4 regions of the Paenibacillus sp. FSL R10-2778 genome follow, and region 1 is predicted to be linked to each of the others. Evidence: riboswitches for the same ligand, from Rfam matches in the RefSeq annotation. Region 1 holds a riboswitch; each other region holds the start of a gene.
The links. A riboswitch is a leader RNA that binds a small molecule or an ion and turns the genes downstream of it on or off. The one in region 1 is predicted to bind thiamine pyrophosphate.
Positions count from the first base shown of each region.

Region 2: it holds a riboswitch for thiamine pyrophosphate, as region 1 does, so the genes downstream of both, NST40_RS12685 (ATP-binding cassette domain-containing protein) here and NST40_RS09510 (thiamine phosphate synthase) in region 1, are expected to answer to the same signal.
Region 3: it holds a riboswitch for thiamine pyrophosphate, as region 1 does, so the genes downstream of both, thiC (phosphomethylpyrimidine synthase ThiC) here and NST40_RS09510 (thiamine phosphate synthase) in region 1, are expected to answer to the same signal.
Region 4: it holds a riboswitch for thiamine pyrophosphate, as region 1 does, so the genes downstream of both, NST40_RS02155 (ABC transporter substrate-binding protein) here and NST40_RS09510 (thiamine phosphate synthase) in region 1, are expected to answer to the same signal.

Region 1 is NZ_CP151956.1:2,193,352-2,196,477, forward strand. It holds gene NST40_RS09505 (SDR family oxidoreductase) at 121-993, shown strand; TPP riboswitch at 1,080-1,181, shown strand; gene NST40_RS09510 (thiamine phosphate synthase) at 1,294-1,899, shown strand; gene thiS (sulfur carrier protein ThiS) at 1,938-2,141, shown strand; gene NST40_RS09520 (thiazole synthase) at 2,197-2,964, shown strand; gene thiH (2-iminoacetate synthase ThiH) at 2,998-3,126, shown strand, end outside.
Region 2 is NZ_CP151956.1:2,892,013-2,895,138, forward strand. It holds gene NST40_RS12670 (ABC transporter substrate-binding protein) at 1-470, opposite strand, end outside; gene NST40_RS12675 (ABC transporter permease) at 467-1,243, opposite strand; gene NST40_RS12680 (hypothetical protein) at 1,224-1,463, opposite strand; gene NST40_RS12685 (ATP-binding cassette domain-containing protein) at 1,436-1,918, opposite strand; TPP riboswitch at 2,117-2,220, opposite strand; gene NST40_RS12690 (amino acid ABC transporter substrate-binding protein) at 2,443-3,126, shown strand, end outside.
Region 3 is NZ_CP151956.1:6,179,616-6,182,741, forward strand. It holds gene thiC (phosphomethylpyrimidine synthase ThiC) at 1-1,692, opposite strand, end outside; TPP riboswitch at 1,796-1,904, opposite strand; gene NST40_RS27635 (beta-galactosidase) at 1,976-3,126, opposite strand, start outside.
Region 4 is NZ_CP151956.1:482,378-485,503, forward strand. It holds gene NST40_RS02150 (MTH1187 family thiamine-binding protein) at 1-188, opposite strand, end outside; gene NST40_RS02155 (ABC transporter substrate-binding protein) at 267-1,316, opposite strand; TPP riboswitch at 1,478-1,588, opposite strand; gene NST40_RS02160 (hypothetical protein) at 1,747-3,126, opposite strand, start outside.

The sequences.
Region 1 (3,126 bases):
AAGTAAGATTCGTAAAGCGATTTAAGAAAATGACAAACCCAGCGTATAAACGTGCATAGTTGTGCCATCCTAAGACGATCAGTTAACTATCAATTTGCTTAACGAGAGGAGATAGGGAAGATGTCAGGCAACAATAAACAAGCTACAAAAACCTTACCCCCACAGGAGCAGCATCATCAGCCAGGGATTGAGAGTGAAATGACGCCGCTGCCCAAATACGAGCCGGCAAATTATAAAGCAGCAGGTAAACTGCAAGACAAGGCGGCGTTAATTACCGGTGGAGACAGCGGAATTGGGCGTGCAGTTGCTGTGCTTTTTGCTAAAGAAGGCGCTGATGTGGTCATTTCATATCTTAATGAACACTCAGATGCAGAGGAAACTAAACGTCAGGTCGAGCAGGAAGGCCGCAAATGTATCCTAATTCCAGGTGATATCGGTGACGAGAAATTCTGTAAGGATCTTATTAAACAGACGGTGGAGGGCTTAGGAAAGCTTGATATTCTCATCAATAACGCGGCAGAGCAACATCCGCAAGCTAAGATCGAGGATATTACTTCCGAGCAGCTTGAGCGTACTTTCCGTACGAATATATTTGCGATGTTCTATTTAACAAAAGCAGCTATGCCTCATTTAAAAGCAGGATCTACAATTATAAATACAACTTCAATTACCGCTTATCGCGGAAGCCCGCAGCTGCTGGACTATTCATCAACTAAAGGAGCTATTCTTAGCTTCACACGATCCTTGTCCACGAATCTGGCAGAGAAGGGCATACGGGTAAACGGTGTTGCACCAGGTCCAATCTGGACACCGCTGATTCCCTCTACCTTTGATGCAAAACAGGTTAGCGAGTTTGGAGGTACACAGCCTATGAAACGGCCTGGACAACCAGAAGAGCTGGCACCAGCCTATGTATATCTGGCCTCTGACGATTCCAGTTATGTGACTGGACAGGTTATTCATGTAAATGGTGGCGAGGTAGTAAACGGTTAGATTAGAACAGCTAATGTGAATAAATGGGTGTATTTCAATAAAAAAATATGTTACTATAACCACGTTAGCATTTTAAAATTGTATATTTATGTCACTAGGGGTGCCGATTGGCTGAGACGGAATGGATTTCCGGACCCTTTGAACCTGATCTGGTTAAGACCAGCGTAGGGAAGTGGAGAACGAATTTCTGTTATCGGGCTATTTGTAGTGCCGTCTATATACAGATTCTGACTGCCTTCCTTACGGGGGCAGTTTTTTTGTTTTTTACTGACCTACAGGGAAGTGAGAGAGGAGATCGTGATGTTGCAAGCTGAGATCCATCTAATATCAGACGGCAAGCTACAGCTGAGACATTTTGTTGAACTAGCTGTCACGGTGCAGACATGGGTCGATTATATTCACCTGAGAGATAAGCAATGTCCTGCATGCGAACTGCTCGCTGCGGCACAGCAGCTGTTGGCTGCCGGTATGCCCGCTACCAAACTGATAATCAACGACCGGATCGATGTAGCCTTGGCAGCTGGTGCCGCGGGGGTTCAGTTGGCTTGGCACAGTCTGAGTCCGGTTACAGCCCGGCGAATTGCACCTCAGCTTCGGCTGGGGAGATCGGTTCATTCTCCGGAAGAAGCGGCGAATGCCTCAGAGCAGGGAGCTGATTATTGCTTGTTTGGTCATGTATTTCCCTCGGATAGCAAGTTAGGGCTGCCCGCACGTGGGTTAGAGCTGCTTGCAGAAACGGTGAAGACCAGCTCTATTCCTGTAATTGCGATTGGCGGAATTAGCCCCGCTAATGCGGCGCAGATCATCAGGAAAGGTGCGGCAGGAGTTGCTGTGATGTCCGGTATTTGTGGAGCGGATGATCCTTATGAGGCCGCCAAAGCTATTCATAAGGCGGTTCATTCATAGCCTGAAGGTAACAGCATGGGCGAAGGGGGTGATTCAGAATGAAGCTGTTGATTAACGGGAAATCCGCAGAGTGTTCTGGTGGTATTCAAACTATAGCTGATTTGATCAGTCTTCCTGAGTGGTCGGGTCGTCTGATGATCATTGAGCTGAATGGAGAAATTGTCAGTAAGGAGAATTATGAAAGTACTGCTCTGAGCGAGGATGATCGTTTGGAACTGGTGCACTTTGTTGGTGGGGGTTGAGATGGAGCGGTATAGAATTTTGAGAAATTTATAAGAACCAAAGGGAGGTAATTTCATGCATGACCCGTTACATATTGGCGGCATCGAATTAACCAGTAGATTATTTATCGGAACCGGAAAATATAGCCGGAATACGCTGATCCCCGAAGTGATTGCTAGCTCTGGTTCTCAGGTGATTACTGTAGCGCTTCGCCGAGTGGACCCGCAAGGTGGAGCAGAAAATATCATGAACCACATTCCCGGTCACATGACTCTTCTGCCTAATACCTCAGGAGCGCGTACAGCGGAAGAGGCAGTCCGTATTGCAAGATTAGCAAGAGCTGCGGGACTGGGGAACTGGGTCAAGATCGAAGTGATCAATGATCAGAAATACCTGCTTCCAGATAATCTGGAGACCATACGAGCTACAGAGATTTTAGCAGCGGAGGGTTTTGTAGTACTGCCTTATATGAGTCCGGACCTTTCGGCTGCTTTACGTCTGAGAGATGCCGGTGCTGCTGCTGTGATGCCGCTTGGTGCGCCGATCGGAACGAATCGCGGCCTGCGCACCAAGGAGCTTGTGCGTATTCTTATTGAAGAAGTGAATTTGCCGATTATTGTAGACGCCGGGATTGGCAAGCCCTCGGAAGCGGCGGAAGCAATGGAGATGGGGGCCGCTGCTGTTCTGCTTAATACGGCTATTGCAACGGCACGTAATCCGCTCGTCATGGCGGAAGCGTTCCGCGAGGCGATATCCGCTGGCCGCAAAGCTTATTTGGCAGGACTCGGTCCTGTAGAAGAAGTTGCTTTTGCTTCGTCACCGTTGACTGGATTTTTGAACTGAATTTGATAGGTCACGAAAGGAGGGAGGATTAGCATGAGCTTTTTTGACACACTGGCCCGCTTGGAGCAGTATCCTTATGAGCAGCTGTGGAAGGAGTTCCGGGAGGATGACGTTAGGCGGGCGCTTGGAAAAGACAAGCTGAACGAAAATGATTTGCTGGCA
Region 2 (3,126 bases), 700 kb from region 1:
TAGCCGATTTGTTTTCCTGCGAGCTCTTTGGGACTATGAATACTGCCTGCCTGAGGAACCATCAGATGATTCAGTGGATGCCGCACGATAGCTGCAATCGAACGTACAGGAATTTTCTCGCCGCGTGCCATAAGCACCTGTGGCTGATAGCTGAGCGCTAGATCAATTTGATTTGCTGCTACAAGCTTTAGGGCGTCATTGCTGTCCGCAGGCATTTTGATCTCGACATCCAAACCTTCCTCTTGGAAAAAACCTTGCTGTTGCGCAGCGTATAGAAAGGAATGAACGGCATTGGGATACCAATCAAGCATAATCGTCAGCTTGTGTGACTGCTTATTTTCGGAATTGGAGGAACCGGTTTGGGAGTTGTTATTTAGCTTGTCTGCCTTCCCGCAGCTGCTTAAGAGCAAAAGTGTGCATACTAGAAATACAGAAATAAGTCCTCGTTGTGGTGATTTTAAATGATTCATTGGTTAGATCCTCTTTTCTTTAAAAATAATTGTTCGAGTAAAGCTATCGCCAGAAAAAGCACAACACCAAGCGCGGACAGCAGAAATACAGCCGCGAACATTTCATCGCTCTGCATATTTCCGGCCGTTCTGCGGCTGAAGTAACCGAGTCCTTTACTGCCGCCGAGCCATTCCCCGATAGTAGCTCCGATGACGCAGTATACAATGGATAGCTTTAAGCCAGAGAAAAAAGCAGGCAACGCCAGTGGAATTTGGGTTTTGACAAGCAGCTGCCAGCGGTTTGCACCAAATGTTAATAATAAGTCCTTGTAAGTCTGGCCACTTGTACGAAGTCCATCATATGTACTCACTACGACTGGAAAAAAAGCCGTTAAAAACACCACAGCCACTTTGCTCCACAGCGAATATCCGAACCACATAATAAAAATGGGGGATAGCGCAATTAATGGGACCGTCTGGCTAATGATAAGGAAGGGATAGATGGCCTTTTCTACGGGGCGAAACAGGAACATTCCAATGCCCAGCAATACACCACAAACCACAGAAAGGACAAAACCTACCAGTATCTCCTGCAACGTCGCTAATAAATGTTGTCCGAATAACAATTGCCTGTGCTCGATCAATGCGATGCCAATAGATGAAGGTGCAGGGAGAATAAAGGCTGGAATCAAGTGAAGGCGAACAGCTGACTCCCAGATTACAAGAATGAGCAGTACCAGAAGAAGGAAGGGAGCATAGTTGTCTAGATGTTTTTTAAAAGGTATAGGTTGCATGCAATCTTCGCTCCAACTCTGCCCGTAGTGCTATAAACCGGGGTTCATAGTTCATCTTATAATGTCTTGGTTTTGGTAGATCGACAATGATCTCCTGTAATTCGCTGTGCGCACCGCCAGATAATAAATAAATCCGGTCACTGAGCAATAGTGCTTCTTCCAGATCATGAGTGATGAGCATAATCGTCTGATTCAGTTCACCCCATAACTCCACAGCCAACGGTGTATCTCACGTTTGGTCATGGCATCGAGAGCGCCAAAGGGCTCATCCAGCAGCATAAGACCACTTCCGCCTCCAGCCACTAAGGTGCGCAGAAATGCTACTCGCTGTTTCATACCTCCCGAAAGTTCATGGGGATAAGCCTTCTCTACATCTGTTAAGCCGAAGCGGGCCAACATTTCCCGAATCTGAGTGATCGTTTTCTGTTTACTAAATCTGGGCTTGATCTCCCAGGGCAAAAGGCAGTTGTCGAGCACTGTTCTCCAAGGCAGCAATAAATCCTGCTGAGGCATATAAGCGATCTGACCTAAACGACTAGCGGTTGAGGGGAGCGTAGGGAGTTTTATTTTTCCATGAGTAGGTTCGAGTAAACCGGCAACCGTTTTGAAAAATGTGCTTTTCCCGCATCCGCTAGCACCTACTACGGAGACGAATTCCCCTTGCCTGATATCCATGGATAGATTTGCGAATACAGGGGGTTGTTCAGTTTCCGGAAAAGAGTAGGTTAGGCCTTGCATAGATAAAATGGTCGTGATGATCTAACCTCCTAATATTTTTGTGGAGCGTCTAAACAAATAAAGACCCATCCATTTCCAGAGGAAATGAATGGGTCAAAAAGTTCATTCTGCATAATAACACTTAACATGCTTGATGAAAATTCTGCTCCACTTCCCTCCGCTGGTATGATCCAGATCAGGTTCCAAGGGTCCGGAGCTTGAAGCTCCGTCTCAGTCGGCCGACTCCCCTAGTGAAATAACAGGTCCATATTAATTTGTTTATAAATATACCATATCTTTCTGAGAAGTAAAGAGAGAAAGAAGTGAAGGATTAATCCAAGATTGGGTAAGATATAAGTAGAAATCTAGTTAATATTACAATTCCGATGTATATTATCGGAAAAAAGTATTGACGATCATGTGATGGCAGTGTACTATTCAATTTACCGGAAAAAAACTGGATAGAGAGAGGGGATTTAATAATGAAAAAATGGAGTCTAACTATTATATTGGCGTTAACCGTGGTTCTTGTAGCGGCTTGCGGCAATAATTCGAATACCAATACGGCTGCTGAACCAACAGCTGGAACGAATGGTGGAGCAGCATCTTCAGCGCAAAACAGTTTGGAGGCTGTGAAGGCCAGCGGCAAATTGCGGATAGGTACAGAAGGGACTTATGCACCTTTTACTTATCATGACACTGCGGGGAAATTGACGGGTTTTGACGTGGAAATTGCCGAAGAAGTAGCCAAACGTTTAGGTGTTGAAGCTGAATTTTTTGAAACTCAGTGGGATGGTATTTTTGCTGGGATGGATGCGAAACGGTTTGATGTCATTTTTAATGAAGTTTCCATTAACGAAGATCGCAAAGTGAAATATGATTTCTCTGAACCCTATATTGTATCCAAGGCAGTATTGATCGTGAGCGAAAACAATGAGGATATTAAGACCTTTGCTGATCTAAAGGGTAAAAAAGCCGGACAATCCCTGACCAGTAACTTATCCGACATCGCTCGTGAGAACGGTGCTGAAATCGTAGCTACGGACGGTTTCAATCAAGCGATGGATCTGCTGACTTCGGGACGTATTGATGCAACTGTGAATGATGGCTTGTCTTATCTGGATCTGAAAAAACAAAAACCAGATGCAAAAATTAAAGTGGTTGAT
Region 3 (3,126 bases), 2.9 Mb from region 1:
CATTCCTGATTCAATTCTCGTCGTATTCCGGATATTATGAGAGATCTTCATACTGCAAAATTTCGGCCCGCACATGGAACAGAAATGAGCTGTTTTAGCGCCTTCCGCAGGCAATGTCTCATCATGATATTCGAGCGCTCGCTCAGGATCTAACGATAAATGAAATTGATCACGCCAACGAAATTCAAAACGGGCTTTCGAAAGAGCATTATCCCGGTCTTGTGCTCCTTTATGCCCTTTCGCCAAATCTGCGGCATGAGCCGCTATTTTATAAGTAATGACCCCTATACGTACATCTTCCTTATTAGGCAGGCCAAGATGTTCCTTCGGAGTTACGTAACATAACATAGCTGTACCGAACCAACCAATCATCGCTGCACCTATAGCAGAGGTAATATGATCATAACCAGGCGCAATATCTGTAGTCAGTGGACCTAATGTATAAAAAGGGGCTTCGTTACAAGTTTCAAGTTGCTTATCCATATTCTCTTTAATCAAGTGCATCGGCACATGTCCTGGACCCTCTACCATCACCTGTACATCATGACTCCAAGCTATAGCTGTTAATTCACCTAACGTCTCTAACTCGGCAAATTGTGCTTCATCATTCGCATCAGCAATCGAACCCGGACGTAATCCATCGCCTAGGGAAAAAGAAACATCGTACAGCTTCATGATTTCACATATCTCTTCAAAATGTGTATATAAAAAGTTCTCTTGATGATGCGCAAGACACCATGCCGCCATGATGGAGCCACCTCTTGAAACAATGCCTGTCATACGTTGTACCGTCAACGGGATATAACGAAGCAGAACCCCCGCATGAATGGTAAAATAATCAACCCCTTGCTCCGCTTGCTCAATGAGCGTATCACGGTACACTTCCCATGTTAAATCTTCCGCTTTCCCATTCACTTTTTCCAACGCTTGATAGATAGGCACCGTTCCAATAGGAACAGGAGAATTACGGATGATCCACTCGCGTGTCGTATGGATGTTTTTACCTGTGGAGAGATCCATTATATTATCTGCACCCCAGCGGGTGGCCCATCTCATCTTCTCTACCTCTTCTTCTATGGATGAGGATACTGCGGAATTTCCTATATTGGCATTGATCTTCACTAAAAAATTGCGTCCAATAATCATTGGTTCACTCTCTGGATGATTGATATTCGCTGGAATGATGGCGCGGCCGCGGGCTACTTCATCTCTTACAAATTCCGGTGTCACATTCTCACGAATCGCAACGTATTCCATTTCCGAAGTAATAATCCCTTTGCGTGCATAATGCATTTGAGAGACATTACGCCCCTTTTTCGCTCGCAAAGGTTTTCTATGGAGCGCTGGAAACACTTCCGCCACAGCTTTTCCCGTTGCATTCCCGTTATCTTCAGGCTTCACGGTTCTTCCTTCGTACGCTTCCGCATCCCCTCGTTCCTCAATCCAGCTTAGACGATTGGGCTCTAACCCCTGACGAATATCAGTATGAATATTAGCATCCGTATAAGCCCCGCTTGTGTCATAGACATGAATTGGAGCATTCTCCTCTTCGCCGTCTATGCCCGCAGTTGGACTAAGTGAGATCTCCCGCATAGGCACCTGAATATCAGGCCGTGAACCCTTTACATACACTTTTTGACTTGCTGGAAAAGCTGATAGATTGATTGGATCGTTGTTCAATTCGCTTGTCATCTCAATTCCTCCTATAAGGTGATTTGATCAAGCGGAGACGGTCTACTCCCCACACATAGAAAAGGCCACATCTGTATAAGATGCGGCCTTAGAGTAGACAAATAGAAATAGAGCTCCATTTCCTCCGCTGGCATTATCCAGATCAGGTTTGACGGTCGATAGTTATAACTATCCTCTCAGCCTGGTTCCACCAAGCTCCCGTGACTATATAATTGCTACTTCAAAGTATAACCGAAAAGAGAGAATTATCCAAATCTACTCAAATGTGAGATCAATGTATACGTTAGTTTAACACCAATACCCCAAATCCTTCCAGAAGCACCTCGCCCGACAATGTTGTGCCGCTCAGTAAATCTGTTTTGGTCTCATGAAGATGGATCGTGACAGGAGTCTCACTATAATTAAGCAAAAAAGCATAACTGGAAGAAGCTCCGGTACGGACTTGCAGCTCTACCTCTTCTGGGAGCTCCAGCCAATCTGCTGGCGATTGTAGATCAATTAAATTTATGATCTCAGCCGCTGCCTGTTCATTAAATACGGCTCCGTAATACCAAACCTCACCCTTGCCGCGACGATTTCTAGTTACCGCCGGTTTTCCCGCATAATAATCAGAGGCGTAAACCGCCATCACTTCAACCGAAGCTTCCTCTATTTTGAGAATATCATTAAAGTCATCTGCTCCTGTAACGACTTCGGTCACGCCCGACCAGCTAATTGTTGTTGGCTGACGACTGCCCTTAACCATTGTGAATTCTTCAACTGTGATCCCGCATAGATCCTTAGCAGCACCTGGGAAAGGACGCATATAACATTGTCCGCGCTCATCCTTATAGCCGGTTCTACAGCCGAAGATCAGTTTGCCGCCTTGCTGAACATATTCATCCAGCAGTGCTGCTGTCTCATCTGTCATAATCGCTGGGTGAGGATAGATAAGCACGTCGTACCTTGCAAGCTCCTCCAGCGTTGTTTTTTTGCGTAAATAGAGTACGTCATTCGGGATATGCTTCCGCTGAAGCGCCTTGTACCACTCCTTATTGCTCTTCCACATAAACGGGCCATGCCAAACATCGTATTCTCCATCCCACTCATTGTCATAATCACGAACAATAGCAATGTTAGCCTGATTACGAGTACCGACAAACGCATGACCTGCTGCTGCCAGCTCCTGACCGATCTGCCCCGCTTCCCGCACTCTCCGGTTAGGCTGATTATGATAGTCATTGATTCCATGCCAATAAATTTCATTGCCCATCGTAGCTGTCCGCCAGCGGAAATATAACACCATATCTGCTCCATGAGCGATCGACTGATAAGTCCATAACCGCATCTGCCCGGGCTTTGGAGAAGGCATATCCATCCGGTTCACCCAGCCACCCGGGCCCGACTGCTGCTCCATAATGCAGAAATTCGGGGATATCGAACGAACAACAGATA
Region 4 (3,126 bases), 1.7 Mb from region 1:
TCCTGCATCTGACGCACGACCTCCAGCAGCTCGCTAAGCTCACCTTCCATTGTGGTTTCCAGTGGATTCACTTGATGTTTAACACCGGATTTCTGAATGACCTCAATCGCTTTATCTACGTATGGGATGGAATCCTCATTGTTCGGAGTTTTTGGAATTACTTGAATGCTTAGTAGGGTGTTAGCCACAATAATCAATCCTCTCATTTTATAAGGTAAGTTCAAAAAGCCAACTTTGATAACGAAGTAATTCATTACAATTGTTGTTTACTCCGCCGGTAAAAAATCATTACTGAATGCACTAGCAGCATCCAGCGGTTTATCCAGCAACTTCAGATCATACATCCAGTCGCCGTAATTTTGCCAGACCTCGGTTTTTTGCTCGCCCCAGCGGGCAGCATCGTCCTTGTATTTTGGGCTAAGCCATTTTTGGCTAGCTAGGACAAGGTCGGCGTCCAGGTCAGGAACGGCCTTCGATAACATACCGGCAGCCTCTTCCGGATGATCTATGGCATATTGATAACCTTTTGATGTGGCTTTCATGAAGGCCTTCACCAGATCAGGATGATCTGCAATTTGCTTCTCACTCGTCGTCAGTACAGGCGTGTAATAATCGAGCTGCGGCGCATAATCCTTTAAGTACAGCATATCCAATGGCTCGCCACGTAACTCAGCCTCAACACCAGTCCAAGCGTAGAAAATCCAGGCGAAATCAATGTCACGTTTGACGGCGGTAAAATAATCAGCTTCACCGATACTGATCAGCTTCACCTTTTTCACATCGCCACCTTCAGGATCCATGATAGCTTTCATGGCTGCTTCTTCGGCCGGTGAGCCCCAGCCTCCGTAGGTTTTACCTTCAAAATCCTTTGGTGATTTAATATTGCGATCTACTGGAGCGGCGAATCCCGACGTATTATGCTGAATAATAGCTGCTATCGAGACAAGGGGTACGCCTTGTAGACGGGCTAGTGTTAATCCTTCTTGGGCGCTGATGCCAAATGCGGCTTCGCCAGAAGTAACCATAGTATCAGAACCCGCTGCGCCTGGCTGAACGATCTCGACGTCCAGACCTTCTTCAGCGTAGTAACCAAGATCCTTAGCTACGTATAGACCGGTATGATTTGTGTTCGGTGTCCAGTCGAGTGCGACTTTAACTTTGGTGAGCTCTTTTGGAGCATCCGTCCCAGCCGCAGCAGTTGGATCAGTAGCATTTGCTTTGTTTCCGGCTGTATTCCCATTGTTGCTGCCGCATCCGGCAATGGCAAGAATGAGTACACAGGTGAGGCACAACGTAAGTGCTTTTTTAAGGTGCATGTCTTCTTCTCTCCTTTAAGGTTACAAGAATCCCGTCTTCACAACATGAACCGTAAAGTGTAGTATGTACGTTTTTCTACATCTTTTAGTGATCTTACAAAAAAAGCGCCCCGAGTGATCGGGACGCTGGCTTGGCGCAAGGTTAGTTAAGGTCACAGGGACCAGAACCAATTGGCGATTCCTACGCTGGCATTATCCAGATCAGGTATAAGGGTCAGTATCTTGTGGGATACAATCTCAGCCGGCCAATTCCAGCACCCCTGGTTCTATGAAGTTAACGGGTATTTCTATGTGCAATATAAGTAAGCATAAGTTTTGTACCCATACTTTATATCTTATATTTCTCGCATACGGTGTATTATAGACGGCTGTACTCGGAATGTCTAGTAGTGCACTCCTGAATTTTTCCAATCCAGTAGTTTCTTTTTTGCTAGTCTAGGTCTTTATATTTCTTGCGGTGACGCCGTTTAAGCTCACTAACCAGTGCCCCTAGCGTGAGGACAACGCTGATCAGAATCCCGCTCATGATCACGAAGAGGGCAAGAAATTCAAAGGGAGAATAACCAATCATTTTACTCCATTGAATCTTTCCATCCAAATCGTCAATGACCTGATTCATGCCGTAAATCCCGCTTACTACCGTAAATACAGTGAGAATCATCAGCAGATTATCCCGTCGCTTGGACTGAAACTTATCCTGATACTGAAACAGGTCATTTAAGGTTTCTTTCACTTCCTCGAACAAAGCATCGTTTCCGTATACTTTACGCAGCTGAAGAAATATCTCCCGGCCCTGCGACTGGGAAATCAACTCCAAGAAGTAGAACTTAGCCGAGAACTTATTGATGGAGTAGATTAGATTGTCTATTTCCTCATAATCATGATTAATCCGAAGTCGGGAGTGCATATTGGCGAGCTTTAGCAGAACGATTTTGTGGAAAATATTGAGTAAAAATCCGTAATAATATTGCCCGTACATCTGGTTGGCTAGACTAACAGCAATCTCCTGTTCAGCGCGGGTCATGCAGCAAAAAGTCTGCTCATTCATCATATAATACGTGTCTGGACCCCAGCGATTATAGGAGTGTTCATGACAATAGTTCGCAATATACGCTGGATCGCTGGCACTGGCATAGGGCTTTCCGTTTAGATCAATTCCATCAAGCTGTGAGGCACGATAGCGCAGATTTACACTAATCTCATCAGAGCTTTCTTCATTCTGAAAGCCATAAAAAGCTTGCACCTGCATTCTTTCATCTACGAAAAAAGGAAGGGTCTCGAAATAAGCCCCATTGATATCCGATTGATCCAGATATGGCTCCAGTCCATCCACCAAATTTCGGAAGACAAAATCCTCTACCATCTCATAGGTCTGTTCCCCGCAATGAATATAAGTGTAATCATCCTGTATGAAGGTATTCTCTAGCGCACGGAAACGATCTGCGAATTCTAGGGCAATACTAAAGGGAATTGAATCCCCCTCCAGCTGGACACGTATCGTCACGAATCCAAGCTGAAAAGGACATATGAATATATCCGTCGAGAGAATTTTGAAAAATATAGATTGCTGCGGAATCTCCAGAATGCAGTCGAGATTATTTACTCTGGAAAAACGGCGAAACGAGTCGGCATCCTTCCTGCGTGGAAAAAGGACATGTGCAGCAAACGGTAAATAGGTGCGCTCCATTCGTTCATGGGAAACACAGTAGCCATCTCCGTAGTAGGCAGCTTCAAGCTCTTTATTATCCAGAAAAAAACGTGTGAAGCCGTCGTCCTGTAATTGCTGGATAAGCTGCTTAGAATCGCCCTT